2 regions of the Clostridium taeniosporum genome follow, and region 1 is predicted to be linked to the other one. Evidence: predicted binding sites of a transcription regulator. Region 1 holds the regulator's gene; the other holds the start of a gene.

Region 1 (16,064 bases):
TATATATTGTTTTTATTCAGTTTTTTCAATTTCATACTTGTCTTTTTCAAATATTTCCCTTATTTTATTTAAATCATCGTTATGATTTACGGCTATTAATAGTTTTATCCTCGCTTTTTGTCCGGATAATATATCACCAAATATAACTCCTAATTCCTTAAGTTTTTTTCCACCTCCTAAATATCCATAAGATTCAAATACTCTACCCTCAAAACATCTAGATACTATTACTACTGGTATTTTATTTTCAATAGCTCTCTCAATTCCAGCAACCATTAAAGGTGGTACATTACCTCTTCCTAACCCTTCAATTACTATACCTTTATATCTATTTTTAATAACAAAATCTATAAACTTTGAATCCATTCCAGAAACACATTTAACTAATGCAACATCTTTTTTAATATCATCTATCTTAACATGAGTGGATTTACAATTTTCTCTATAGAAAATAACTCTATTGTTATCCACTATTCCTATTGGTCCAAAATTAGGTGTACTAAAAGCATTTAATGCCATAGAGTTTCTCTTTGTTACTTCTATTGCACTATGTAATTCTCCGTTAAAACAAACTAGCACACCTCTGTTTTTAGCACTATCAGAAATTGTAGTACATATAGCTGTTGCTAAATTAAATGGTCCATCATAACCTAATTCATCACTATTTCTCATAGCTCCTGTAACTACAACTGGTTTATCTGTATTTAAAGTTAAATCTAAGAAATAAGCTGTTTCTTCTAAAGTATCTGTTCCATGAGTTATTACTACTCCACTTATATCATCTCTATCTAATAATTTTTGAACTAACTTAGATAAGTCAAGCATCAATTTAGGTGTCATGTGTGGAGATGGTAAATTAGAAAATGTATAATTTTCTATTTCAGCAACTCCTTGTATTCCTGTTACCATTTGCATTATTTCTTCACCACTTAAACTTGGAACTGCTGCTTTTATTTTTTCATCCACCTTCATAGATATAGTTCCACCATTAAATATTATTGCTACTTTTTTCATCTATTGTTCCTCCATATAAAAAAGTAATTAACTTTATATAAATATAAATTGGGGTTTTTATCACAAAAATACTCTTGGGTATCCAAGAGTATTTAATTTATTTTATTAATGTATTATTTTAAAATTACTATCAAAACTTTCTTAATTAATTAAAATATATTGTGAGCTTTTTCATCATTGCAACTTATTAATCTTCCACCATTTAATCTAGAAATTATTTTAGATTCTGTTAATGGATACATAGTTGCCACATATATATATTGACCTTCTTCATCATACTCTAAAGCCAAAAGAATATTACTATCTATCTTTTTTACTAATTCTATTGCTCCTTCATTAATCCTTAACGGATTTATTCCTATATAATCTGGATCTTTAATTATTTCTTCCATAATTTTTATTATATTATTTTTAACTCTTTTAGTAAATTGTTTTCCATGTTTTTTTATTATATGATTTATAACTCTAGAAGATATATAAACAGATGATGGAAAGTCATATTCTATAAGTTCTTCGATTAAAGATGTATTTAAGTTACCTACTTTCTTATAGATTTTATACCCCTTTTTCATGATATCCCTCATTTTATATTCTTTACTACATTATATAATATTAGCTCACTTACTTCTATTAATTTTTTAATGTTAATCATAATTTTATTAATATATGTATAAAAAGGAGTTTAAAGATTTTTTCTTTAAACTCCTTTTTAATTATTAATTCTTCAAAATCAAAGAATTATACAAATCAATCCACCATTACCTTCATTAATAATTTTTTGAAGTGTTTTCTGAATTTTAACTTGTACATCTTCTGGCATTTTATATAGTTTATTTTGAAGTCCTTCTTTTACTAATACTTCCAAAGACTTTCCAAACATATTACTTTGCCATAATTGTGCTGGATCTGTTTCAAACTGTTCAAGTAATCCCTTTACAAGTTCTTCTGATTCTTTTTCAGACCCCATTATAGGACTAATCTCAGTTTTTATATCACATTTTATAAAATGTAAACTTGGAGCACTAGCTTTTAATTTAACTCCATATTTACTTCCTTGTTTTACAATTTCAGGTTCTTCAAATTTCATCTCTGATAATTGAGGTGCTACTAATCCATAACCTACCTCTTTAACATCTTCTAAAGCATCTTTCACTTTATCATATTCTGATTTAGCATAAGTCAAACCCTTAATTATACTTAAAAGATCACTTTCTGAATTCACTTCCAAATCACATATTTCACTAAGTATTTTATAGAATATGCCATCTTTTGGTTTCATAAGTATATTAGCTGTTCCATTGCCTAGGTCAACTTCTTTAATAGATGTTGTTCCCATAAATTCTTTTTCTTCAAAACTATTTAATATATGTTTAATATCTCTAACCTTTGAAATTTCATTACTCATAGTTAAAATAACATCAAAGAAATTCTTCTTTAACCAATGATTATAATCTAATTTTTCTAACCATTCTGGCATATCTATATTAACTTCTTTTACAGGAAATTCCCTAAGTACATATTCAAATAAATCTTCTATATCTTCTTCTCCCATATTATATATATCCATTATTTTTACTGCCACATTATATTTTGCTTCTAATTCATTCTTTAATGCTTTGGTCTCTTGAGAATTTGGTTTATTAGTGTTAAGTACAACAACAAATGGTTTATTTATTGATTGAAGCTCATTTATGACTCTTTCTTCTGCCTCCATATAATCTTCTCTTGGTATTCCTGTAATACTTCCATCTGTTGTAATTACTAATCCTATGGTTGAATGATCACTTATAACCTTTCTAGTACCTATTTCTGCTGCATCTTCAAAAGGAATTTCATACTCATACCATGGTGTATGTACCATTTTACTTTCTTCACCTTCTAAATATCCCAATGCACTTTTTACAATGTATCCTACACAATCTACCAATCTAACCTTAAATTTAGTTTCATCACCTAAATTTATTTCTACTGCCTCATTTGGCACAAATTTCGGTTCTGTTGTATGAATACTTTTACCTGAACCACTTTGTGGTAACTCGTCTTTCGCTCTTTCTTTCTTATAAGCATTATCAATCTTTGGTATTACCATAAGGTCCATAAACTTCTTTATAAAAGTTGATTTTCCAGTTCTCACTGGACCAACTACTCCTACATATATGTCCCCTTGAGTTCTTTCAGCTATATCTTTGTATATGTTAAAGCTGTCCACATTATTCCCTCCTTGTTCTTTTTACCAATATATATATATTCTTAAAATCCTAAAAATATACAAATTAAATAAAATTTAAAATAACAAAAGTCCTAAAAAGACTTCATTAACACAGTTATATGGTTAAAAAATTCTTTTTAGGACTTCTTATTAAAATATTTCACTTTTTTTCTCGCGATTCATCAGTTCTTGAATCCCTAATTTTGGTTCTTTTTTCTCGAATAAAACTTTATATAAAATATCCGTTATAGGCATGGATACTTTCATTTTTTCTTTTAATTCGTAAAAAGCTCTACATGCTTTTACCCCTTCAACTACCATACCTATTTCTTTAATTGCTTCATCTACTGGCATTCCACTACCTATAAGCAATCCAGCCTTTCTGTTTCTAGAATGCTTCGAAGTACATGTTACTATGAGATCACCCATTCCTGTTAAACCATAAAAAGTTTCCTCTTTGCCTCCAAGAGCCAAACCAATTCTAGAAATTTCTTTCATACCCCTAGTCATTAATGCAGCTTTAGTATTATCTCCATATCCTAGCCCATCTAGAATTCCAGCTGCAAGTGCAATTATATTTTTAACTGCTCCTCCAACCTCAACACCAACTAAATCTTCATTTGTATAAACTCTAAAATAAGATGTCATAAACAAGCTTTGAACTTCACTTGCACATTCCATACACTCTGATGTAACAACAAGTGTTGTTGGAAGTTTTAATACCACTTCCTCTGCATGACTCGGTCCTGATAAAATAACAATAGGATTACTTAACTCTTCTTTAATAACAGTGGATAATCTTTTATCAGTATGTTCTTCAATACCTTTTGCAATTGAAATTATAATTGTATTCTCACTTATTTTATCTTTTAAACTTCTACAAATAGAACGTATTGTATGAGAAGGTACCGCTAAAACAACATATTCTGCATTTTCAATTGCTTTTTCTAAATTATTAAACGCTACAATATTACTTGAAATTTCTAAATTACGTATATATTTATCATTTCTTCTATTAATATTTATATCATCAACAACTTCTTTATTTCTATTATATATACTTACAGTATTCCCCTTTTCAGCAAGCAATATAGCTAAAGCTGTTCCAAAACTCCCTCCACCTATAAAACTTACATTGCTCATTACTATTCCTTCCTTTGTCTATATTCTATTTGTATACCAGTTCCCTTAAAATCAAAACTATTTCTCAACTGATTTTCTAAATATCTTTCATAAGAAAAATGTGAAGCACTAGCATCATTAACAAAGAATACAAATTTCGGTGGCTTAGTTGCAACTTGAGTTGCATAGTATATTTTCATTCTCTTAATACCAACAACTGGTGGTTCCTTCATTAATATAGCCTGACTTATTACATCATTCAATATTCCTGTAGATACTCTCTTATTATAATTATTATAGCATTTTTTAGCTAATTCTAAAATTTTGTGAGTTCTTTGACCTGTTAAAGCTGAAATAAATAAATATTCAGCATATGGCATAAACTTTAAGTTTGTTTGTAAATCTTTCTTAAATTTATCCATAGTTTTATCATCTTTATCTATAAGGTCCCATTTATTAACAAGAACTATTATAGCCTTATTTAATTCATGAGCATAACCTATTATTTTTTCATCTTGTTCAGTTACACCTTCTTGAGCATCTATCATAAGAATGCATACATCGGCTCTTTCTATTGATGCATATGTTCTTATAACACTATATCTTTCTATTTCTTCTTTGACTTTACTCTTTCTTCTTAATCCAGCCGTATCAATTAAAATAAACTTTCCTTCATCTGTTTCCAAATAACTATCAATGGCATCTCTAGTTGTTCCAGCAACATCAGACACTATAAGTCTTTCTTCACCTAATAATTTATTTATTAAAGATGATTTTCCTACATTAGGTTTTCCAATCATAGCTATTCTTATGTATTCATCATCTTCAGCATCGGCATCAGCTCTATCAAAATGTTCAACTACTCTATCTAACATATCACCTAAACCTAATCCTTGTGATGCTGATATTGTTATTGGATCACCAATTCCTAAGTTATAAAATTCCCAGCTATTTTCTTCAAACTTTATAGAATCAATTTTATTAACTACTAACACTACTGGTTTTTTACTCTTTCTTAACATAGTAGCCACTTCTTCATCAGCAGCAGTTAACCCTTCTTTACCATCAACTATAAATACTATTACATCAGCAGTTTCTATAGCAATATTCGCTTGTCTTCTCATTTGTTTTACTATAATATCATTGTTTTCTGGTTCTATACCACCAGTATCTATCATAGTAAAATTATAATTTAACCATTCTGCTTGAGCATATACTCTATCTCTTGTTACTCCTGGAGTATCTTGTACTATAGATATTCTCTTTCCTGCTAATCTATTAAATAATGTTGACTTACCAACATTAGGTCTTCCAACTATTGCAACTATCGGTTTACCCATTAAAATTCCTCCTTATATTCATTTAATATATCAATTAAATCTTCTCCTGTGTAATCTGTAATTATCACTTTAACATCTAGAGCTTCTTCAATATCTTTAATTTTTAAATCATCTAACATTATTCTTTCACTAGAATCTGCCAATTCATATCCTTTTCTAAACATGCAATCAGCCATTAATAAATATTTAGTTCTTATTTTACCCTTTAGCTGATTTATTATGTCAGTTCCAGTTAAAAGTCCTGTTATAGTTATTGTTTCTCCAAAATAATTGTTTATTACTTTATATACATCTAGTTTTATGTTTGGATTTTTTTTCAAGATCTTATTTCTAGCTTCCATTATCTCATCATAAGCTAAAGCACCAGTAGCAATTGAAAAACTTCCTTTTGCCTTTTCATCTAAATTATCTATAGTGTCATCTATAATATCTCTAAAATATCTTACTACTCCAACTCCATCTTCTAATTGTTCATATCCATTATAAAAATCTTCATTTGGAATTTCTTTACCTGATACTATATAAAATTCATCAGACAATCTCACAAACGGTTCATTCATTTCTTTCATAAATTTATCTTGAAGCGCTTTAACCATTTCTATTTCTAGTGCTGATTGCTCTTTAGTAAATGTGTTTACATGAGCAAGTTTTTCTCTAAATTTAGTTATTCCTATAGGTACAACAGCCACACTAGCAACAAATGGATAAAGCTCATATAAATCTTCTATTGTTTTTTTTAATTCATTTCCATTATTTATTCCAGGTATACATACTATCTGAGTATTCATTGTGATTCCTGCATTCGCTAATCTTTTTAATCTATCTAGTATGTTTCCTGCAAATCTATTATTCAACATTTTCACCCTAAGTTCTGGGTTTGTTGTATGTACTGATACATTAATTGGACTTATGTGATATTTTATTATTCTATCAATATCTTCTTCTTTCATATTTGTTAAAGTAACAAAATTTCCTTGAAGAAAAGATAATCTCGAATCATCATCTTTAAAATATAAAGTTTCTCTCATCCCTGGTGGTAACTGATCTATAAAACAAAAGATACATTTATTACTGCATCTTTTAGCTTTATCCATTATACCGCCGCCAAATTCAAGCCCTATGTCTTCACCATATTCTTTTTCTACTTCTATCTCCCAAATTTCCCCATTAACTTTTTCTATCTTCAGAACTATTTCTTCATCTGCTGATAGAAATTTATAATCCATAATATCGCCTATTGGAATTTCATTAATAGATATTAAACTATCATTTACTTCTATTCCTACTTCTTCAGCAATACTATATTGTTCTACTTTTGTTATAATATTTTTCATTTTTTCACTCCTAATTATAACAGCCTATCTTCATTTATAGTACGTTTAATTATATAATAACTAATTAGTTATTGCAAACACTATATTTCAAACTAAATTTATTTGATATACTCTAAAAATAAAACTTAAAATTCTTAATTAATAAAGTATAAGGCTAGGAAATTAATTTTTCCTAGCCTTACTATGTTTTTATTCATTTAAATCCACATAAGTTCCATGTTTTGAGAAAATCGTCCATTCACATATATTGGTAACATGATCTGCTATTCTTTCTAAATATTTTATTACAAATAATAATTGAGTTCCTTGATTAATTAAATTTTCATTCTTTTTAATTTCATTTATACAAATCCCAAATAGTCTTTTATACAAATCATCTATAGCATCATCCATCTTACATATTTTATAGGCAAAATCCACATCATCTTTTATATAGGCATCTATAGATAAACTAATCATTTCTCTTACTCTTACTTCCATATCCCATAGTTCATTAATATTTTCTTTAAATACTACTTTTTCTAACCTTTTAGTTATCTTACATATATCAACTGCATGATCTGCCATTCTTTCTAAATCCGTTACTATTTTAGAAGCTGTAAAAACCCTTCTAAGATCTGTAGCTAACGGCTGTTCCATAGCAATAAACTTTATACAATCTTCTTCTATTATTTTTTGTAACTCATCCACTTTATCATCATAACCTATAACCTTATTTGCCTTAACAGAATCATTATTTTTTAAAGAAAGCATACTATCATATATTTGTTTTTCTACTAAACTTGTCATCTTTAATAGTTGATTATTAATTTCTTTTATTCTTGAATCTTGAGATTCTCTTGTCATTAATTCTCACCCTTTCACTTAACCAAATCTACCAGTTATATAGTCCTCCGTCCTCTTATCTCTTGGATTATAAAATATATCTTCCGTTTTTCCAAATTCCACAACTTCACCACTTAAGAAAAATGCTGTTTTATCAGCTATTCTTCCTGCTTGTTGCATATTATGAGTTACTATAACTACTGTATAATCTTTTTTTAACTGCTCTATTAACTCTTCTGTTTTATTAGTTGAAATTGGATCTAATGCTGATGTTGGTTCATCCATTAAAATGACTTCTGGTGATACTGCTAAAGTTCTAGCTATGCACAATCTTTGTTGCTGACCACCTGAAAGCTTCATAGCACTCTGTTTTAATCTATCTTTTGTTTCATCCCAAAGAGCTGCTCCTTTTAAACTATTCTCAACAATTTCATCTAATGTTTTTTTATTCTTAGTTCCATGAATCCTTGGACCATAAGCTATATTATCATATATAGACATTGGAAACGGATTAGGTCTTTGGAATACCATTCCAACCCTTTTTCTTAAATAAATTTCATCATATTCTTTATATATATCCTTATCTTCAAATAAAACTTCACCTTTTATTCTAACAATTTCAATTAAGTCATTCATTCTATTTAAAGTTCTTAAGAAAGTTGATTTACCACAACCTGATGGTCCTATTAATGCTGTAACTTCATTTTTATTTATATTCATATTTATATTTTTTAAGGCGTGATTCTCAGCATAATATAAATTTAAATCCTTAGTCCTTATAATACTCATCTTATTATATTCCCCTACTTTCCACCATAAGATTTCATTAATCTATTTCCTAATAGTCTTGCCAATATATTAAATAAAAGTACTGCTATTATTAATACTGCTGCTGTTCCATTAGCAATTTGAGATGCATCCACAACTATTCCTTCTGAGTTCAATTTCCATATATGGACAGCTAAAGTCTCTGCTGGCCTAAAAAGTGAAAATGCAGATTTATTTCCCACTAAGCTTATTTGATTAAAATTTAGTCTTCCAGAACTTAAACCAGCTGTATATAAAAATGCTGCTGCTTCTCCAAAAATTCTTCCAGCAGATAATATTATTCCCGTTAAAATCTCACTCATTGCTATAGGTACTGTAAGTTTTGCTATAGTTTGCCACTTGCTTGCTCCTAAACCTAAAGATGCTTCTTTTACTTTTTTACTAGCAACTTTTATTGCATTTTCAGAAATTCTAGTCATTGATGGTATATTTAAAATACTTACAGATATAGCACCTGCTAATATAGAATATCCCCACCCAGCTAAATTAACAAATACTAATAATCCAAACATACCTATAACAATAGATGGTAATGAAGATATTGTTTCAAGAGACATTCTTATGATATTAAGCATTTTTCCTTCATTAGCATATTCTGCTAAATATATTCCTGCGCCTATACCTATTGGTACTGTTATTGATAATGAAATAATAAGCATATAAAATGAATTAAACAATTGTGGGCCTATTCCTCCACCTGAACCTGTTAATTTAGGTTTTCCAAACAAAAATGAAGGTTTTATCATCTTTCCTCCTTTATATAAAATATAAAGAATAAACACTCCTAATAAAGCTACTATAAATATGCTTATAATATAAAATACTACAGTAGCTATTTTATCAACCTTTTTAGCATCCATTACACAGCGCTCCTTTTTTCTATCTTTCTAACTATAACTATAAAAACAAATGAAATGATAAGTAATATTAATGCTAATGTCCATAAAGCATCATTCCACATTGTTCCACCTACTGTATTTGCCATATCCATTGTTATAATACTAGTTAAAGTAGACATTGAAGAAAGAAGTCCATCTGGTAATTTAACAGTATTTCCAATTACCATTTGTACTGCAAGAGCCTCACCAAATGCTCTTGCTATACCTAAAACTACACCTGTTAAAATCCCTGTCTTAGCTCCTGGTACTATTACTCTTCTTATTGTTTGCCATCTAGTTGCACCCAATCCATAAGAAGCTTCTATATGATTATTAGGTATATTCTTTATTGCATCTATGGCTAAAGTAGCAATAGTAGGTAAAATCATTAATGATAAAACTAATATACCTGCTAAAAGAGAAAATCCCATTCCGCCAACATTGTTCTTTATAAATGGTACTAATACTGATATACCAACCCATCCATAAACTACTGATGGTATTCCAACTAATATCTCTAATGATGGTTTAATTACTTTATTTCCAAACTTACTAGAAATGATGTTAGTAAAAATAGCTAGTGCAATTGCAATAGGAGAACTTAAGATTACAGCTCCTATTGATACACATGTAGAACCTAAGATGAATGCTAAAGCTCCAAAGGAAGGCTGTTCCCTATTTGGTTGCCAATTATCTTTAAACAAAAATCCACTTATGCTATATCCATTTTGGGTAAATGATTTAATTCCTTTTGAAACTATAAATACTAATATCAAACATGTAATTATTATTATTAATATTCCACATAAAGTTGCAAAACCTTGACCCAAATATTCATTTTTAAGCCTTTCCTTAAAACTTCTATTTTTCATCTTTTAATCATCCTTTAAATTATTATTTTTCTTTTATTTCAGATCCTGGAATAAATCCTAGATTTTCTATACTTTCTTTATTTTCTTCACTTGTTATAAAGTTTATAAATTCTTTACTTAATCCTTCTGCTTCGCCTTTTGTATACATATGTCCCCATGACCAGAAAGGATAATTTCCATCTCTTATATTTTCCTTTTCTGCTGATACGCCATCAATATTAGCAACTTGTAAAGTTTCTTTAGCCTCAGCTGTATTCATATACGAAAGAGCTAAATAACTTATTGCTCCATCATTTTGCTTCATCGCAGTAAGAACTGCACCATTTGAGTCTTGAACTGCACCCAAAGAATCATTTTCTAATGATTTATCTCCATCTAATACCTTATTTTCAAACGTACCTCTTGTTCCAGAACCTGATTTTCTATGAATTAAAAAAATTTCTTTATCTTCACCACCAACATCTTTCCAATTTGTTATCTTTCCTGAAAATATTCCTTTTATTTGGTCTTTACTTAAATTTGTAATTCCTAATGATTTATTCACAACAATTCCAAAACCTTGAGCTATAACTTTATGATCTACTAATTCTTTTGCTTGTGATTCATCCAATTTTTCTTCCGCAAATATATCTGAATTTCCAATATCAACTGTTCCTTCTAATACTTGTGTCAAACCTGTTCCTGATCCACCTGCTTGCGCACTTATTTCAGAATCTGGATTTATTTCATTAAATTTTTCAATTGATTGTTCCATCAATGGTAACAATGCTGATGATCCGCTTACTGTTATTGAACTACTTACGTTACTTCCTACATTATCTTTATTATTTTGAGAACCACATCCTACCATGCTTCCTCCAATCATAGTTATTAATAATGTACTAACTATAAGTTTTAAAGTATTTTTTTTCATATAAAATTCCTCCAATAACTTTTTTATAATCTTAAATAACTCTGTTATATTTATAATATAACCAGTAAGTTAAGCTATTATTAGATTAAAGTTAATTTATATTACAAATGTGTTAAATGAATTTAACATTAAAATATTACAACTTATAATTAATTTTGAGCAAAATAAAATAAGCTAAAAAATAAAATTTTCAGCTTATTTTATTAATTTAATATATCTTAAATATATTTTATTTTTACTTTAAATGTACTTCCTTTACCTAATGTACTTTTAACCTCTATATCTCCATTAAATGTTTTAACTATATGCTTTACAATAGCTAAACCTAAACCTGTTCCACCTTTTTTTCTTGATTTATCAACTCTATAAAATCTTTCAAATATTCTTGGTAAATCTTCTTTTGGAATGCCTATTCCATTATCAATAACTTCTAAATAATAATACCGTTCTTTACTATAACTCATTACTTGAACACTTGAATTATTATCAGAATATTTTATAGCATTTTCCACTAAATTTAAAGTTAATTGATAAAATTTATCCTTGTCACCTAAAATAAGTTCTTGATTATCATCTTTAAAAATTAAATTTATTTTTTTATTATTAGCAATTTTTCTTACCATATTTATACTATCTTCAATTATAGGTTTAGGTAAAAATTCTTCATTTTGACTTGATACATTACTTTCAATATTAGATAACACTAAAATATCACTTATTAATCTTGATAACCTTTCAGCTTCTTTGTCTATTATATTTAAAAATTTTTCTCTAGTTTCATCATCTTTTACATATCTTAATGTTTCAGCAAACCCTTTTATGGATGTTAATGGTGTTTTTAATTCATGAGAAACATTTGCAACAAATTGTGTTCTCATAAGTTCGAGCTTTTTTATATCAGTTATATCTTGTATAGTTATAACTTTTCCTATTATATCTATTCCATTTATTATATTTGATTTCTTAATTTTTAAATCTCGTTCTACAGGACGAAGTATTTTTATTTCCTTATCTATTTCATAGTCCTCTTCTAAAAAAGTATTTATATCATAATCAGAAATATATTCAATTACAGATTTGCCTACAATATTTCGTCTTATACCAAATATCCTTTCAGCATAAGGATTAATAGATATTACTACATTATCATTATCTACTGCAATAACTCCGCTTTCCATACTTCTTAATATAGACTCAATTCTATTTTGTTTATCAACTATCTCATAAATCTTCATTTGAAGTTGATCGGCCATATTATTAAAACTTTCTCCTAAATTTCCTATCTCATCTTTACTACTAACCTTAACTCTTATTTTATAATCTCCATTAGCCATTTTATGCGTTACTGATTCTAGATCTTTTATAGGTTTAATAATCATTTTTATTAATTTTAAATATAATGATATAGAGAGAAACATTACAACCATTATTATACCTATACAATATTTTATATTTTTATTTTGAAGAGTCTTGGACATATCTATTGGAACTGAACTTACCACTATTTTATTTTCATTTATTTTTGTTGCATAATATATTAAATTTAAATTTCCATCTTCATTATATTTAGTTGCTGAGCCTTCTCCTTTTTCTAGAGCTTCTTGAAACTCCTTGTTGTCCTTATAACTACTTCCATATTCATTTTCAGTATTATATATTATATTTCCATTTTCATTAAGTAGTTTAAATCTAACAGTTATATTATTTATTTTTATATCAGTAAAATCTTGTTTCTTTAATATTTCTAAGTTATCTAACTTACTAATAAGTAAATTAAAATTTCTAAGTTCATTTTTTGTGTCTCTAATTTGTTGAACATTGCTTAACAATACAAAAAAAGAAGTTAATATTATTAATGCAAAAAATACTGTTGTCATTGATGATATCAATATTTTTTTCTTCATTATTCATTAATTGGGTTAAATCTATAACCTACTCCTCTAATAGTTTCTATGAACTTAGGATTTTTATCATCTTCTTCTATCTTTTTTCTTAAATATCTTATATGTACATCTACCGTTCTTGTTTCTCCTATATACTCATATCCCCATATTTTATCTAGTAAAGTTTCTCTTTTAAGAATTTTCCCTCTATTTTTTATTAATATTTTTAAAAGATCAAATTCCTTCAAAGTTAATTCTATCTTTTTATCATTAATAAATACCTCATGTCTTTCAAAATCTATTTTAAATCCTTGAGACTCATATATATTACTTTCAAACTCTGAACTTGGATAAGCTCTTCTAAGAACTGCTTTAACCCTTGCCAATAACTCTCTTACTGAAAAAGGCTTTGTTATATAATCATCCGCCCCCAACTCTAAACCTAATATTTTATCAATTTCTTCACCTTTTGCTGTTAGCATTATTATTGATATCTTTTGTGTTTCTTTATCTTTTTTTATTTCTTTACAAACATCAAAACCATCTAAACCTGGAAGCATTAAGTCAAGCAATATTAATTTAGGTTTTTCTTCTTTGGCTAATTTTAGTGCATCTAATCCATTATTTGAAGAAATTATCTTGTATCCAGCATTAATTAAATTAAATCTTAATAATTCTATTATATGTTCCTCATCATCAACTATTAGTATTTTCTCATCAGACATAACCATTCTCCTTAATCTAAAATTATGAAACTAAACATCCTACCATAAGATCCATTTGATTTTCTATATGAATGTAATTTAATTTCTTTACTACAATGTGTACATAATTCTAATATATTAATATTCTCTTCTTTTACACCAGAATTTCTTAAATCATCTAGTATGCATTCCTGCAAGCTTAAATTTCTTTTATTAAACATATCTTCCTTATTAATATTTTTCTTTTTATTTAAAAATTTTTCTTTTAACTCTTCTGATACTTCATAACAACACTTTCTAATATGAGGACCTATATAAGCTTTAATATTATTAGAATTACAATTAAACTTACTTTGCATTTTTTCTATTGTTTTTAAAGTAATACTTTCATATGTGCCTCTCCATCCACTATGAATAGCTGCACATACTTTTTTTACCTCATCTATTAATATTATAGGAACACAATCTGCTGTAAAAGCTCCAACAATAACATTTTTATTATTTGTTACTATTGCATCTCCCTCTTCATTATTAATATTCTCATTATTATAAATTAATATTTTATCACTATGTACTTGATTTAAATATACTATTTCATTTGCTTTAAATCTAGATTTTAGCGATTCTAATTCATCAATTCCTTCTTCAGTATTTCTGTTAAAACTTCTATTAAATTCTGCATTTGTAAACACTATTCTAGCAGTATTTTTTAACTTTATTATAATAAAATCTTCTATTTTCTCTATTTTATTTAAATCTATTTTATTCAGCATTATCACTCCTAAATTACATTTTAATTTTATCATCTTTAAACTTTATATTAATTGCATTAACTTAAATTTAACATTAATGTAACATTCATATAATATAAACTTATATCTATATACAAAAAGGACTTGAAAGTTAAATACATACATTCAAAATCCTTCTTACAATAACATTTTTAATTTTTAATTAACTACTAAATTTTTAATTTCTTCTAGAAAAGTATTTATATCCTTAAACTGTCTATAGACAGAAGCAAATCTTACATATGATATTTCATCAACTTTTTTAAGTTTATCCATAACCATTTCACCTATATCTTTAGATGCTATTTCAGTAACCATTCTATTAGAGATTGATTTTTCTATTTCATAAGCTATATCTTCTATTTGCTTTCTTGATACTGGTCTTTTTTGACAAGCAATAATAAGACCGTTAATAATTTTTTCCTTATTAAAATTCTCTCTAGTCAAATCTTTTTTAACTACCAAAACTGGAAAATCTTCTATCTTCTCATACGTAGTATATCTTTTATTACACTTTAAGCATTCCCTTCGTCTTCTAATTGTAGTATTATCATCTGTTGCTCTAGAATCCACAACCTTACTTTCTTGAAAATTACAAAATGGACATTTCACTTTAATCACCTCTTTTACTTTAGTAAAAAGTATTTATAATTTTATTATATATAGTTTTTATTATGATTACTACCCATTATTATAATCATAACTTTGAATATTATCTGTTTTCACTAATATAACATCTACTCCAACTTTTACTATATCATCCCATTTAACTTCTATTTCTTCATCTTTCAAAAACCAAGATTTCATAGTTGTTCCTGGTAAAATTAATGAAATTATCTTATTATCATCACAATCCACTTTAAAATCTTTTACAAATCCAAGTTTACGTCCTGTAGATATATCTATTATCTCCATAGATCTCATGGCATTAAGCGAATACATTTCTGCCTCCATAGTTATCCCCCTATCTGTAAAACTAATACTTTTATCTGTTTCTTTTATATATTTATATGTAGGATAACTTTACTTAATTACTTATATAATAAAAACTGATATTTATTAAATATCAGTTTTATTATATCATATACCCTAATTTTAAACATGTTTTCTCATATGCTTCAAAGCTGTTTTTTCAAGTCTAGATACTTGTGCTTGAGAAATTCCAATTTCATCTGCAACTTCCATTTGAGTTCTTCCTCTGAAAAACCTTAAATTTAGAATTAATTTTTCTCTATCAGTTAGCTTTTTCATCGCTTCCTTTATGGATATATTTTCAAGCCAACTTTCATCTGTATTTTTAGAGTCACTTATCTGATCCATAACAAATATTGCATCTCCACCATCATGATAA
Region 2 (16,064 bases), 1.0 Mb from region 1:
TCTTTCATAAATTAACACCATCCTTTAATAATATTTTTAGTATTACTTAAATAAATATGCATTAATATTATAAAGAAATTATTTTGGTGTTAAATTTATAAATCTTATTATTTGAAGATTATTAAATATAGAAATATTTTGTTTTAAAATATAAATTATTTTAAGGCATATTCAAATAGATAACTAGTCAGTATGCTGGTTTATTTTGTGAACTACTTATTCCTTGTAATTTACTAATAGAACAACTATTAGCAGAACTCAAGTCATTATATTTCACAAAATATCCTTCACATCTTTCACTTGTTATTTATTTTCATATGCCTAAAACAATACTTTAATTTTAATAAAGATCATTATATATAATTTTAAAAACCTCTAATGATTGTTCAATTTTAGGTTTTAAAAGTTTTTTCTTATTTTCATATTCTATTTTTCCTTTTTGTGTTAAATGATATATTTTTTGAAACTTTTTATTAGGATTATCCCATACACCTACAATAAGATCATCTTTTTCTAATTTTTTTAATATAGGATATATTCCTCCAGTGCTAGGAATCCATTTACCATTGGTTCTTATACCTATTTGGTTTGAGATTTCATTTCCATTTGTTGGATTTAAAGATAATATATATAAAACATATATAGGTAAAAGTCCTTTAGTAAAAACCTGACCTACAGCTTCTTTTTCTTTTTTTACTTTCTTTAATTCAGAAAGTTTATTTTTATATTCTTCATATAATCTTTTTTCTTCATTTTTTATATCATTTATATCAGAAAAATTAAAATCAGACATACCTAATCTACCTTTTCAACAATAAATCCAAAAAGACCAGGACCAGTATGAACACCAAGTGCAGGACCGATGCTATATCCTAACTTACAATCAACTACATTATTTAAATTTTTAATATTTTCACATAATGTTTGTGCATCATCAAGTGCATTACCATCCATAACCCAGAACTTACATTTATTATTCTCAGTATAAGATTTAGCTATTTTTAATAACTTTGATGTAGATTGTTTTTTACCACGAGCTTTACAATAAGTACGGAAAGAACCATTTTCATCTATTGTTATAACAGGTTTTAAATTAAGAACATCTCCTATAGTACCAGCAACACGTCCTATTCTTCCACCTTTTCTTAAATATTCTAAAGTATCAATAGTAAAGAATATATCTATTTTAGATCTTAAGTCTGGAAGTAAACGCACTATTTCTTCAAATGACTTTCCTTCTTCAATAAGTTTTGCAGCCTCTAATACTACTACACCTTCAGCCATACTCAAGCTTTTTGAATTAAATACATGAGTTTTTAGTCTATCAAAATCTTCGCAAGCTAATCTCATTGAATTATAAGTTCCTGAAAATTCATTAGATATTGTAACTATAATAGCATGAGTATATCCTTCATCAGCTAATCTATTAAGAATATTGTTAAGTCTTTCAATGCTCGGTAATGATGTCTTAGGAATTTCTCTAGGCAATAATTCATAAAGAACATCAGACGTTATTTCTAATTTATCATCATATTCTTTGTCAGAGAAAATAATTTTAAAAGGTAATAAGTTTATGTTATATTTATTTAAGTCTTCAGTACATATATCTGATGCACTGTCTGTTAGTAATGCAATTTTATCCAATAAAATTCCTCCTAGTAATATAGTCTATTATTTAATTATATCACTATTGATAACTATATCAATAGTGATAATATTAGCAATAGCGATAAATTATTAGATAATATTAATTACAATAAGTTAAATTATAAGTCAAATTGAAAACAGGCTTAAAATTTAACTAAAGATAGAGATAAAAAGACGTATTCACTAGTAATTAAAAAAATTCACCAATAAAACTAAACATTAATGGTATTGCTAAGGAATATTTAATCAAGTATAATAGTACAGTATTATTAATGTACTATATATTGTGTCATGGAGGGAAGCAAAATGCTATATGTTGTAAAAAGAGATGGGAGAACGGTTGAGTTCAATGGTGAGAAGATTGCTCAAGCCATTAAAGGTGCTGCGCTAGAAATAGGGGTAACTTTAAAAGAAAGTCAAGTTTTAGAAACTGTACAAAAGGTAATTACTTATATTGAAGATACAAAAAAACAAAAGATTACAGTAGAAGAAATACAAAACTTGGTTGAAAAGGCTTTAAATGAAGAGGATAAAGACATAGCTTTTGCATATTCATCATATAGAAGAGAAAGAACAAGAGTAAGAGATATAAAATCAGATTTAATGAAAGCAATAGAAAAAATAGGTGTTGAAACAGATAGAGATAATGCTAATGTAGGAAATAATTTCAGTTCTAAACTATTAAGAATAGCTTCTGAATCTAATAAGTGGCATAATTTAGCTAATATGCCTAAACAATTATCAAAAGCACATGAAACAGGTGATCTTTATTATCATGATTTAGATAGTTATAACTTAACTACTAATTGTCTTCATATACCGACTAAGGAAATTTTATTAAATGGATTTAATACTGGATATGGGACAATAAATGTACCTAAAAGAATAGAAACAGCAGCGGAATTATCATGTATATTATTACAATCTACTCAAAATGATATGTTTGGAGGACAATCTCATCCTGATTTTGATAATGATTTAGGAGTTTTTGTTGCCCCAACAAGAGAAGAAATAAAAAAAGAACTAGAAGAATTAGAAATATCAAAAGAAAAAATAGATAAATTAGTAGAGAAAACTTTAAGAAAAAGAGTTCATCAAGCTATGCAAGGAGTTATGTATAATCTAAATACAATGCATTCAAGAGCAGGCTCACAAGTACCTTTTAGTTCAGTAAATATAGGAATACCTAATAATAAAGATGCAGCACTAATTTGTGAAGTATTTCTTTTAGAATATGAAAAGGGATTAGGTAAGGGAGAGCAACCAATTTTTCCAAACATAATATTTAGAGTAAAAGATGGCGTTAATAGAGAAGAGAACGATCCATATTACTATTTATATAAATTAGCATGTAGAGTAGCAGCTAAAAGAATGAATCCTACTTTTATGAATATTGATGCAGATTTTAATAAAGAATATTATGATAAAGGATATGTTCCTGCAACTATGGGATGTAGAACTTATCTTATGAAAAATGTAAATGGAGAACCAGGGTGTAAAGGTAGAGGAAATATAGCACCAACTACTATTAATTTGCCTAGAATAGGGTTACAAGCTAAAGGCGATATAAAAAAATTCTTTAATATTTTAGATGCAAGACTATCTTTAGCTAAGGATTCTTTATTGCATAGATATGGGGTATTAAAGAACTTAAAAGTTAAAGATTTACCATTTATAGCTGGTCAAAATTTGATGGTGGGTTCAGAAAATTTAGATCCAGAAGATTCTATAGAACCAATATTAAAACAAGGAACTTGGGGCATAGGATTTATAGGTCTTGCAGAAGCTTTAATTGCATTGACTGGTAAACATCATGGTGAAACAGAAGAAGCTAAAGAATTAGGATTAAAGATAATAGGACATATAAGATCTTATTGTGATAGATTAACAGAAGAATATAGTTTGAATTGGAGTTGTTATGCAACACCAGCTGAAGGATTATCAGGTAAATTTATAAAACAAGATCAAAAAACATTTGGAAGTGTACAAGGAGTTACAGACAAAGAGTATTATACTAACAGTTATCATGTACCAGTAGGATATGCTATATCAATAAAAGATAAAATTGATATAGAAGCTCCTTATCATAAACTTTGTAATGGAGGACATATAACATATATAGAAGTAGATGATTTTCCAAATGAAGAAGTTGTTATGGATATAATAAATTATGCATATAAGCATACTAATATAAGTTATATGGGGGTAAATTTCCATATAAGATATTGCAAAAATTGTGGAACTTATTTACACAGTAATGAAAGTAAATGTTCAACTTGTGGAAGTAATGATATACAAGGGGTAAGTAGAGTAACAGGATATTTAAGTTTAGATGAGAGATTTGGGCCAGGAAAATATCAAGAAAGAACAGATAGAATATCTCATTTAGAAAGTCATAAGAAACATTATTAAATCTAAAAACATAAATTTAGATGAGGGTACTTTATAGTATCCTCATTTTTTAATGTCTAAAAAAGTATCACTTTTAACTAAAGTTATTCATATATATTATGTTTAGAAGGGGTATAGTATAAAAAATCGATGACTGTTAATCATCGATTTTTTTATGTTATGTTATTTTTTATAAAATTTTTTAAAATACATACTTATATATGGTTATAATTACAAAAAAGTTATAATATTATATCAATTCATAAAAATGAATAAATCTAAAAAAAACCTGCAATAAACAGGGCTTTTTCGCACAAAATACTTTATATACGAATAAATATTGAAAGAATACCAATATTTTAATGCAAAAATAAGAAAATTGTTATTTCATTATAGGCATCTATGGTGTATAATTATAAATAAATAAAACTTAATAATAACAGCAATAGCAATAAAAAAATATTAAGGGGGAGTTAAAATGTCAGTTAAAAGTATAAATACTGATAAAGAAATTAATATAGTTGATACTACTCTTAGAGATGGGGAACAAACAGCAGGAGTAGTTTTTGCTAATGCCGAAAAGATAGCAATTGCAGAAATGCTAAGTGAACTTGGTATAGATCAATTAGAAGTTGGCATACCTACTATGGGCGGAGATGAAAAGAATGCAATAAAAGAAATTGTTAAACGAAATTTAAAATCAAGCATAATGGCATGGAATAGGGCTGTTATAGGTGATATAGAGCAATCAATAGATTGTGGTGTTGATGCAGTAGCAATATCTATTTCAGTATCAGATATACACATTCAACATAAACTTAAAACATCAAGACAATGGGTATTAGAAAATATGGTTAAATCGGTTGAATTTGCTAAAAAGAATGGACTTTATGTATCTGTCAATGGGGAGGATGCATCGAGAGCTGATCAAGAGTTTTTAATTCAATTTATTCAAGCAGCAAAGCAAGCTGGAGCAGATAGATTTAGATATTGTGATACAGTAGGTATTATGGGTCCTTTTAATATCCAAAAAAGAATTAAAGAGCTTTATGATACAACTAAATTTAATATAGAAATGCATACACATAATGATTTTGGTATGGCTACTGCAAATGCTATAGCAGGAATTCAAGGTGGAGCAACACATGTTGGAGTAACTGTTAATGGACTTGGAGAAAGAGCAGGTAATGCAGCATTAGAAGAAGTGCTTATGGCATTGATGATTGTATATGGTTATAAGGGTGATATTAATACAACAATGTTCAAAGATCTTTCTGAATATGTATCAAGAGCATCAGGAAGAGAACTACCAAAATGGAAAGCAATAGTTGGAAGTAATATGTTTGCACATGAATCTGGAATTCATGCTGATGGTGCATTGAAAGATCCAACAAACTATGAAGCTTTTGATCCTTCAATTGTAGGTCTTGAGAGGCAAATTGTTATTGGAAAACATTCAGGTCGTGCATCAGTTGAAAATAAATTTAGCGAGTATGGAATAGAACTTACTAAAGAGGAAGCATCAAGAATATTAGAATTAGTTAGATCAACATCTGTTAGATTAAAGAGAAGACTTTTTGATAAAGAAGTTGTTCAATTATATAAAGATTATAAAAGATTAAATAAGTAAAAATAATTAAATTATAAGCAATAATAGGGGGAAGAAACGTGGGAGATAATTTAGTTTATAAGATTTTAAAGAAGCATATTGTTGAAGGAATTTTAAATACAGGTGAACCAATTTCAATTAAAATTGATAAAACATTAACGCAAGATTCAACTGGAACAATGGCATATCTTCAATTGGAAGCAATGGGAATAGATAGAGTAAAAACTAAGAAGTCTGTAGCATTTATTGATCATAATATGCTTCAACAAGGATTTGAAAATGCAGATGACCATAAATTTATTCAAACAGTAGCTTCTAAGTATGGAGTGTATTTTTCAAAACCTGGTAATGGAATATGCCATCAAATATTTTTAGAAAGATTTGCTACTCCAGGAGACACTCTTATAGGTTCAGATAGTCATACACCAACAGCTGGTGGTGTTGGAATGCTTGCAATGGGAGCGGGTGGTTTAGATGTAGCTCTTGCAATGGGTGGCGGAGCATACAATATAAACACACCTAAGGTTGTTAAAGTTGAACTTAAAGGAAAACTTAATAAAATGGTAGCAGCAAAAGACGTAATTTTAGAAGTACTTAGAATATGTACTGTAAAAGGTGGAGTTGGAAAAGTATTTGAATATTGTGGAGAAGGTATTAAGAGTCTATCAGTTCCAGAAAGAGGCACAATAACTAATATGGGTGCTGAACTTGGTGCTACAACATCAATATTCCCTAGTGATGAGAGAACTTTAGAATTTTTTAAGGCTCAAGGTAGAGAAGAAGATTGGATAGAATTAAAAGCTGATAAAGATGCAGTATATGATGAAGAAATAGTTATAGATTTAAGTGATTTAAAACCATTAACTGCCAAACCTCATAGTCCAGATAATGTTGTAAGTGTTGAAGAAGCTGGAAAAATAAAAGTTGATCAAGTATTTATAGGAAGTTGTACTAATTCTTCTTATGAAGATTTGATGAAAGTTTCTAAAATATTAAAAGGAAATAAAGTTAATAAAGATGTAAGTTTAGTTATTGGACCAGGTTCAAGACAAGTTATGGAGATGATTGCAAGAAATGGTGCATTAGCAGATATAATTAGTTCGGGAGCAAGAATACTTGAAAATTCTTGTGGTCCATGCATTGGAATGGGGCAAGCACCAGGAACAAATGGAATATCTTTAAGAACTGTAAACAGAAATTTTTACGGTAGGAGTGGAACATTATCAGGACAAATATATATTGTAAGTCCAGAAACAGCAGCAGTTTCAGCTATAAAAGGTTATTTAACTGATCCAAGAGAAATGGCTGTAGATATAAAAGTAGATATGCCTGAGAAGTTTATCATAGATGATTCAATGATTTTAGCACCTGCTAAAGCTAATGAAGAAGTTGAAGTGGTTAGAGGTCCTAATATAAAACCATTCCCAATAAATAAGCAGCTTGAAAATAATATAGATGGTAAGGTATTAATTAAAGTAGAGGATAATATTACAACAGATCATATAATGCCTTCTAATTCAAAATTATTACCATTTAGATCTAACATACCATATCTTTCAGGATTCTGTTTTAATACAATAGATACAGAATTTCCTAAGAGAGCTAAAGAATTTAATGGAGGATTTATAGTAGCAGGAGAAAATTATGGTCAAGGTTCAAGTAGAGAACATGCAGCACTAGCTCCTTTATACTTAGGTGTAAAGGCAGTTATTGCAAAATCATTTGCTAGAATACATAAAGCAAATTTAATAAATAATGGAATAGTACCAATTGAGTTTAAAGATCCTTTAGATTATGAAAAGTTAGATTTAATTGATGATTTAATTATAGAAGATATAAAAGGTAGTTTGGATAATGGATTATTAAAAATTAAAAATTCGACCAAAAATATTGAAATAGAAGCATTAGTTAAATTAACATCAAAAGAGATAGATGTTATAAGAGCAGGTGGAAGATTAAATTATGTAAAATTTAATTCTTAAAAATTTAATATATTAAAAAAGACTTTCTTAAACAAAATAAAAATTTAAGAAAGTCTTTTTTTATTTTAATTCAAGTTCATAACAAAATATGGTAATATATTCATATACAATAAATTACAAATTAATCAAGTATTTGTTATCAGGCCTTTAGAGTAATTATATTAAGAGTTAGGAGGTATGTATGAATAACAAATTTAAAAACAGGATTTTTACTTATATTATACCTATTTTTGTTATTATAATTTTAATATTAATTGGATTTTCTGTAAGCATAATAGAAGTTAATCAAGTAATAACTAAAGGCAATAAATCTGTTATGGTAAAAGCATCAGAAAATAACTCTATGTTTATAAATTATAATTTAAAAGATAACATACAATATATGAAACAAATATCAGGTATTCTCAATAAATTAAACGATTTCAAGAAAGACGATATTATGAATTTTTTAAAGTTGGAAGAAAAAAAAGATTTTTTAACAACTGGAATAGTAAGTAATGATGGAACTTTAAGTTGTATTAATGGTTCAATTAGTAATATTAATAACAAAAATTATTTTAAAGAATGGAAGAAAACTAATGAAGATATATTAAGAGTAGATACTGATTTAAAAACAGGTGAAAAAGTATTTATATATATTACATCACTATTTTGTAACAACAAAATTCAGGGTGCATTATATGGAACATTATCATTTAAAGATATAGAAAAAGCATTTATATCTAATTCTAAATTTTATCAACAAGTTGAAACATATATATTAGATAAAAATGGTCATATATTAATAGGATCAGGTCAATTACTTAATATATTAGAAGATAATAATATATTTTCATATAATGATTTAAATGACTTTGAGATATTAAAAGATGATTTAACTAATGAAAAGGATGATTCTATATTTATTACATTAAATAAAAATAAATATATTTTATCATATTCTAAATTAAATGATTTTCATGAATACTATGTTTTATCTTTAATAGACGCATCAAATATACATGAAAAACAATATCGCATAACGTTTTTAATGACCATATTAGCTAGTTTTATTATATTAATATTTTTAGCACTTTTAATTTATATAAATTTGTATAGAAATAAGAAAGAAAAATTAATTAAAGATATAGCATTTATTGATGATATTACTGGCGGAAAAACTTTAACTAAATTTAAGATGGATTTAAAAGAACTCTTACAAGTAAATAGGGGTTCATCATATGCATTAGTAGAATTTGATATAGTTAGATTTAAAATAATAAATGATATATGGGGATATAAAACTGGAAATTTATTATTAAAACATATATCTGATATTTTAAATAGTAAACTATCCCATGAAGAAATATTTTGTAGAGTAAGAGATGATTTGTTTATATTGCTATTAAAGCATAATGGTGAAAATGAAATTATAAACAAAATTAATGAATTGGATAGATATATGAGATTTTTTGATAGAGGTATTAAAGAAATACCTAATTTTTCTCTTTCATATGGAGTATATGTTGTTGATAGAACTGAAGAAGATATAAATAAAATGATTGATAATGTAGCTTTTGCAAGGGAAACGTCAAAAAGTAATTGCAATGAATTTATAGGATTTTATGATATACAATTACAAAGTAAATTAATACAACAAAAACAAATAGAGGATGTTATGTATAGTGCATTAAAAAATAGAGAGTTTCAATTATATTTACAACCCAAATATGATATAAATTTGAAAAGATGCATTGGTGCAGAGGCTCTTGTAAGATGGAATAATCCTAAAAGAGGTTTAATAAATCCAATAGAATTCATACCTTTATTTGAGAAAAATGGATTTATAGTTAATTTGGATATGTTTATTTTTGAAGAAGTATGTTCAAAAATAGATCAATGGAAAAAAAATAATATTAAATTGATTCCTATATCTGTTAACATATCAAGAATTAATTTAAAGAATGTGGAACATTTTATAAGAAATATAAATTCAATATTTAATAAATATGATATAGATCCAAGCTTAATAGAAATTGAAATTACAGAAAGTGCTATATTTAATCATTATGATAATATATTAGAAGCACTTCTTAGATTAAAGGCAATTGGATTTAGTATATCATTAGATGATTTTGGAACTGGTCTTTCTTCGCTTAATATATTAAAGGATTTACCTATTGATACAATTAAACTTGATAGAGAATTTTTAAATAGTAAGGATAGCTCTAAAAAAGGAAAAATAGTAATATCCAATATTGTTAGAATGGTAAAAGAATTAGATTTAAATGTTATATGTGAAGGAGTAGAAACAAATGAACAAGCTGAATTCTTAAGTGGATTAGGTTGCAATAATGCACAAGGGTATTTGTACGCAAAACCTATGCCAGTAAAAGATTTTGAAGAAAAAGAATTGATTTTTCAGTTAATTTAGGATGTTATTCTAATAAAAGCAATTAGTTTTTATATGCAAAATTTGATATGATAACTAAAATTAATTTTAGAGAAGCTTAAGGCTAAATAACTGCTTATAGCTTTTCTATTTTTTTGTTTTAAAATCAATATTATGTTTCCTATATTTAAAGGATAGATATATAATAAATCATAAATGTAATAGTGAATTTTAATTATTGAAGTTTAATTTCTACATTGTATTCTAAGAATTAAAGGATGTGTTTCGTTTTGGATAAAAAAATACGTTTAGCAGGTATTGCATATGAAAGTTTAGTAAATGGCCCAGGAATAAGAAGAGTTTTCTTTTCACAAGGATGTATACATAATTGTAAGGGATGCTTTAATCCAGATACTCATGATTTTAATGGTGGAGAAGAAAGAGATATGGATGAATTAATAGAAGATGTCTTATGTAATCCGATGGTAAAAGGTATTACATTTAGTGGTGGTGATCCTTTTGAAAGAGCAGAACAACTTTCTTATATGGCTAAAATATTCAAGGAGAATAACAAAAATATTTGGTCTTATACAGGTTATACCTTTGAATTTATAATGAATAATTTAGAAAAACGTAAAGGTTGGAAAGATTTAATAAACAATATAGATGTATTAGTAGATGGAAAATTTGAAGAAGATAAAAAAGAAGATGGGCTAAAATTTAGAGGATCATCTAATCAAAGAATAATAGATGTAAAAGAAAGTTTAAAATCTGATAAAGTAGTACTTTTAGATATTTAACATATATTAAGAGGTTATTTATATTATAGTATAAAGTTTAAAGGCCATGTAATTTAATAACACTAAAATATAAACATATATTTAAACATAATGAAATTAATTTATATTTTAAATAGTGTTGTAATAAAATATAAAAATTTAGTTAAAATAAGACTTAGGGAAATAATTTCAAATAAGAGGATGTGATAATTGATTGGTTTTAAATAAGAATTTTTATAAAAGAGATGCTTTGGAAGTTGCAAAAGGGTTACTTGGGAAAATATTAGTTAGAGAGATAGATGGTGTTATTTTAAAAGGAAGAATAGTAGAGACAGAAGCATATATTGGATCAATTGATAAAGCATCACATGCTTATAATGGAAGAAGAACTGAAAGAACAGAACCTCTATTTAGAGAAGGCGGAATAGCTTATGTTTATTTTATATATGGACTTTATCACTGTTTTAATGTAATAAGTGGAGAAAATGATGATGGTCAAGGAGTTTTAATTAGAGCATTAGAACCTTTAAATAATTTTGACTATATATCTTTAAAAAGATTCAATAAAAAATATGGAGAGTTATCTTCAGCTAAAAAGAAAGAACTAACTAATGGTCCATCAAAGTTATGTATGGCTTTTGGGATAGATAAGAAAGATAATTATAAAATACTTTATGAGAAAGATGATTTATATATAGAAAATAGTTGTGAAAGTTATAAAATTATTGAGACAACTAGAATTGGAATAGATTATGCAGAAGAAGCTAGAGATTTTCCATGGAGATTTTATATTAAAAATAATAAATATGTGTCTAAAAAATAATATTATGTTTTAAAAAGTGTTCATAGAGGTATAAGTAAAACTAGACTGAATAATTAAACTTAGGAATACTAAAAAAATAATTATTTAAAATGTAATTAGAAAATAAGAAAACTCTTCATTATTATATAATGGAGAGTCTTCTTCGTAAATAAATAATTCGTATAGTATAACAACAAAACATTATACTAATTTAAGGGGACTAATGATTATTATGATATTGTGGATACATTTATATTATGGACAAGCGAAAAAATTTTATACATTAAATATAAAAAAAATTAAAATTTTTTATTATAGTAACATTGTAATTTATGGTATTATACAGGAATATATTTAATATGTAAGTAAATAATTTTAGTATTTTAACTTATTGATATATATATTAAAATATGATACTGTATATTTAAGTAATCGATTAACCTGAGAAAAAAAGAGGTATTAACATGGCATCAACAATAAAAGATGTAGCAAAATTATCCAAAGTATCTGTAGCTACAGTATCAAGGGTTCTAAATGATTTAGGAGGATATTCTGAAGAAACGAGGCTTAGAGTTCTTAAAGTAGTGGATGAAATTGGTTATAAAAGAAATGCTATTGCCAGATCATTATCAACTAATACAACAAGAACTATAGGTGTAATTTTACCTGATGTATCTACAAGTTTTGATGGTGAAATTATTCGTGGAATAGAAGATGCATCACATGAAAATAACTATAGTGTTATACTTTGTAATGCTGGTTCTAAAGGAATAAGAACTTTAGCATATCTAAAAATTTTAGAGGAAAGGCAATTAGATGCTGTAATTATTGTAAGTATAAAAATAGAAGATGAATATTATAAAGCTTTAAAAAAATTAGATATTCCATATATACTTATATCTACAACATCTCCTAAATATGATATGCCTAATATAAAAGTAAATGATCTATCAGCAGCTTATACTGCAACTAAATATTTATTAGATAGAGGTCACCGTAAAATCGCTATGATAAGTGGTACAAAAGATGATCCAATAGCAGGTTTACCTAGAGTAAAAGGATATGTTAAGGCACTTTCTGATTATGGAATAAATGTGGATAAAGATTTAATTACATATGGAGATTTCTCTTATAAAAGTGGAATTGATTGTATGAATACTTTATTGGAAAGAAAAAAACAATTTACAGCTATATTTGTAGCTAGTGATGATATGGCAGTAGGGGTTTTAAATGTTGCTTATAGAAAAAATATTAGAGTGCCAGATGATTTATCAATAGTAGGGTATGATAATACTAAAGTTGCAATAATGTCTATACCTCCATTAACTACATTATCACAACCATTATATGAGATGGGATGTAAGGCGTTTAATGAAATTCTAAGTATGTTAAATGGAAGTTGTTTCAATGAACAGATAATCATGAATCATACTATAGTAGAAAGAGAAACAGTAAAATGGTTAAAGTAAACCATTTTATTTTTAAAGGTTACGTAATCGGTTAACTTAAAATATAATTTATTTAAATTATGGCGTAGAATAATTGATATTTAATACATATTTAAAATAAAAGGAGGAGTTTTTTATGAAAAAAAATTGGTGGAAAGAAAGTGTAGTATATCAAATTTATCCTAGAAGTTTTAAAGATAGTAATGGGGATGGAATTGGAGATTTAAGAGGAATTATAGAGAAATTAGATTACTTAAAGGAATTAGGTATAGATGTAATTTGGCTTTCACCTATATATAAATCACCTAATGATGATAATGGTTATGATATAAGTGATTATAAAGATATAATGAATGAGTTTGGTACTATGGCTGATTTTGATGAGTTACTTAAATTAGCTCATGAAAAAGAAATAAAAATAATGATGGATTTAGTTGTAAATCATACATCAGATGAACATAAGTGGTTTATAGAAAGCAGGAAATCAAAGGACAATAAATATAGGGATTATTATATATGGAAGAAAGGTAAGAATAATCAGCCTCCAAATAATTGGATATCTTGTTTTAGTGGTTCAGCATGGGAATATGACAAAGAGACAGACATGTATTATTTACATTTATTTTCTAAAAAACAACCAGACTTAAACTGGGAAAATCCTGACTTAAGAAATGAAGTTCATTCTATGATGAAATGGTGGTTAGATAAAGGAATAGATGGATTTAGAATGGATGTTATTAATTTTATTTCTAAAAATCAAGAATTTCCTGATGGGATAAATGGTGATTTTAGTAAGTATTCTATGAATGGTCCAAGAATACATGAATTTTTATATGAAATAAATGAAAAAGTTTTAAGAGACAAAAATTTAATAACAGTCGGGGAAATGCCCGGTGTAAATGTGGAGGAAGCTAAATTATATACTGGTGAAGATAGAAATGAGCTTAATATGGTGTTTCAATTTGAACATACAGATCTAGGGAATGGTAAATATGGGAAATGGCATAAGAATTCTTTCAAATTAACAGAATTAAAACAAATATTATCTAAATGGCAAAAAGGATTAGAAAATGAAGGTTGGAACAGCTTGTATTGGAATAATCATGATCAACCAAGAGTTGTTTCAAGATTTGGCAATGATAAAGAGTATTGGAAAGAATCAGCTAAAATGTTAGCTACATGTCTCCATATGATGAAAGGAACTCCTTATATTTATCAAGGTGAAGAAATAGGAATGACTAATGTAAAGTTTGAAAATTTAAATGATTATAAAGATATAGAAATAATAAATGCTTATAATGATTTAGTAGTTAAAAAAGGAAGATCTCATGATGAAATGATGGAAGGAATTTATGATAGAGGTAGAGATAATGCACGTACACCTATGCAATGGGATAATAGTGAAAATGCTGGATTTACAACAGGAACTCCATGGATTAAATTAAATCCTAACTATAGTAAAATAAATGTTGCAAATCAAATAAATGATGAAGATTCTATTTTTAATTATTATAAAAAGCTTATAGAAATAAGAAAGAATAATAAAATAGTAGTTTACGGAAATTATGACTTAATATTAGATGATAGTGAAGAAATATATGCATATGTAAGAACATTAAATGATGAAAAATTATTAGTAATATGTAATTTCACTGGAAATAATATAAATTTTGAATTACCTAGCAATATAAAATCAGAATATAAAAAGCTTCTTATATCAAATTATGATAAATGTAATGAAAAAACATTAGAAAATATAAGTTTAAGACCTTATGAATGTAGAGTATATCATATTTAGGCACATTCAAATAAACAACTAGTCAGTATGCTAGTTTATTTTGTGAACTACGTCTTCCTTGGAACCTACTAATAGCAAAACCATTAGCAAAGATCAAGTAATTGTATTTCACAAAATATTCATCTCATATTTAACTTGTTATTTATTTTCATATGCTTTAATAAATATATAGCTTATTTCGGAAACGATTTTCGAAATAAGTTATGTATTAAACAAATATTCTAAATAATAGGAGGTGAGTACTATTTTTCTATAATTTATAAGTTATAGAAAAATAGCTATCATAATGAAATATAAAAAGATTCTTATTAGTTGTTTAACAGTTTGCCTTTTATCTACATTACTTCTAACTGGTTGTAAGAGTAATGATATTAAAAGTGCAGATGGAAGAGAAAAAGTAGAGGTTTTTCTTAGTAAACGAGAAGCTATAAATACATTTAAAAATTTCGCAGAAAAGTTTGAAAAAGAGAATCCAGATATAGATATAGTAATTAGTTCACCAGCTGAAGCTGTGACAGTGCTAAAAACAAGATTGGTAAAGAATGATGTTCCAGATATATTAACAATAGCAGGAGAAATGAATTATGGAGACTTTGTAGATGCAGGTATTTTAGAAGATTTATCTAATGAAAAAGAAATTATATATAGAGTACAACCAGCTTATATTAATGTTTTAAAAAGTTTAGAATTTGAACCTAATAACACATTGTGTGGAATACCTTATGCATGTAATGCAGGAGGAGTGGTTTACAATAAAGATATTTTTAAAAAATTAAATTTAAAAGTACCTAAAACATGGGATGAATTTTTAAATGTTGCTAAAAAGATAAAAGAAGCAGGAATTACACCTTTTTATTTTACATTAAAAGATTCATGGACTGCTATGCCAGCATGGAATGCCCTAACAGCTAATACTCAATCAAAAGATTTTTTTATTAAACGTAAAAAAAATGAAGTTACATTTAAAGAACAATATAAACCAATAGCTGAAAAGTTATCTAAGTTATTAGAGTATGGTCACAATGATAACTTTGGAATTGGATATAATGATGGAAATGTGGCTTTTGCGCAAGGAAATGCAGCAATGATGATACAAGGAAACTGGGTTATTCCGGAAATATTAAAAATAAATCCAGATATGAATTTAGGCATGTTTGTATTACCAGTAAACAATGATGCAAGTAAAAACAATATTGTTTCAGGTATCGATTTACTATTTGCTTTACCTAAAGATTCA

What was found. Region 1 encodes NrdR, which represses ribonucleotide reductase genes. Its sites were predicted from a motif close to CACNANATNTNGTG; they were not measured.
Region 2: BGI42_RS00520 (anaerobic ribonucleoside triphosphate reductase) is a predicted target of NrdR. The motif match lies at 1,923-1,936, and genes of this name have one in related genera.

What each region holds. Positions count from the first base shown of each region.
Region 1 is NZ_CP017253.2:1,145,072-1,161,135, reverse strand. Features, by position in the region: gene BGI42_RS05535 (asparaginase) at 13-1,014, opposite strand; gene BGI42_RS05530 (PBECR3 domain-containing polyvalent protein) at 1,164-1,586, opposite strand; gene spoIVA (stage IV sporulation protein A) at 1,745-3,223, opposite strand; gene BGI42_RS05520 (NAD(P)H-dependent glycerol-3-phosphate dehydrogenase) at 3,374-4,366, opposite strand; gene der (ribosome biogenesis GTPase Der) at 4,369-5,685, opposite strand; gene BGI42_RS05510 (DUF512 domain-containing protein) at 5,685-7,019, opposite strand; gene phoU (phosphate signaling complex protein PhoU) at 7,209-7,865, opposite strand; gene pstB (phosphate ABC transporter ATP-binding protein PstB) at 7,884-8,633, opposite strand; gene pstA (phosphate ABC transporter permease PstA) at 8,648-9,532, opposite strand; gene pstC (phosphate ABC transporter permease subunit PstC) at 9,532-10,422, opposite strand; gene BGI42_RS05485 (phosphate ABC transporter substrate-binding protein) at 10,445-11,335, opposite strand; gene BGI42_RS05480 (HAMP domain-containing sensor histidine kinase) at 11,554-13,239, opposite strand; gene BGI42_RS05475 (winged helix-turn-helix domain-containing protein) at 13,239-13,943, opposite strand; gene pgeF (peptidoglycan editing factor PgeF) at 13,955-14,692, opposite strand; gene nrdR (transcriptional regulator NrdR) at 14,873-15,325, opposite strand; gene BGI42_RS05460 (YlmC/YmxH family sporulation protein) at 15,395-15,667, opposite strand; gene sigG (RNA polymerase sporulation sigma factor SigG) at 15,809-16,064, opposite strand, start outside.
Region 2 is NZ_CP017253.2:117,998-134,061, forward strand. Features, by position in the region: gene BGI42_RS00505 (hypothetical protein) at 1-8, opposite strand, end outside; gene BGI42_RS00510 (PadR family transcriptional regulator) at 341-793, opposite strand; gene BGI42_RS00515 (DegV family protein) at 796-1,644, opposite strand; gene BGI42_RS00520 (anaerobic ribonucleoside triphosphate reductase) at 1,954-4,059, shown strand; gene nifV (homocitrate synthase) at 4,517-5,668, shown strand; gene BGI42_RS00530 (aconitate hydratase) at 5,707-7,629, shown strand; gene BGI42_RS00535 (bifunctional diguanylate cyclase/phosphodiesterase) at 7,811-10,042, shown strand; gene nrdG (anaerobic ribonucleoside-triphosphate reductase activating protein) at 10,291-10,800, shown strand; gene BGI42_RS00545 (DNA-3-methyladenine glycosylase) at 10,994-11,602, shown strand; gene BGI42_RS00550 (LacI family DNA-binding transcriptional regulator) at 12,046-13,050, shown strand; gene BGI42_RS00555 (glycoside hydrolase family 13 protein) at 13,166-14,827, shown strand; gene BGI42_RS00560 (ABC transporter substrate-binding protein) at 15,114-16,064, shown strand, end outside.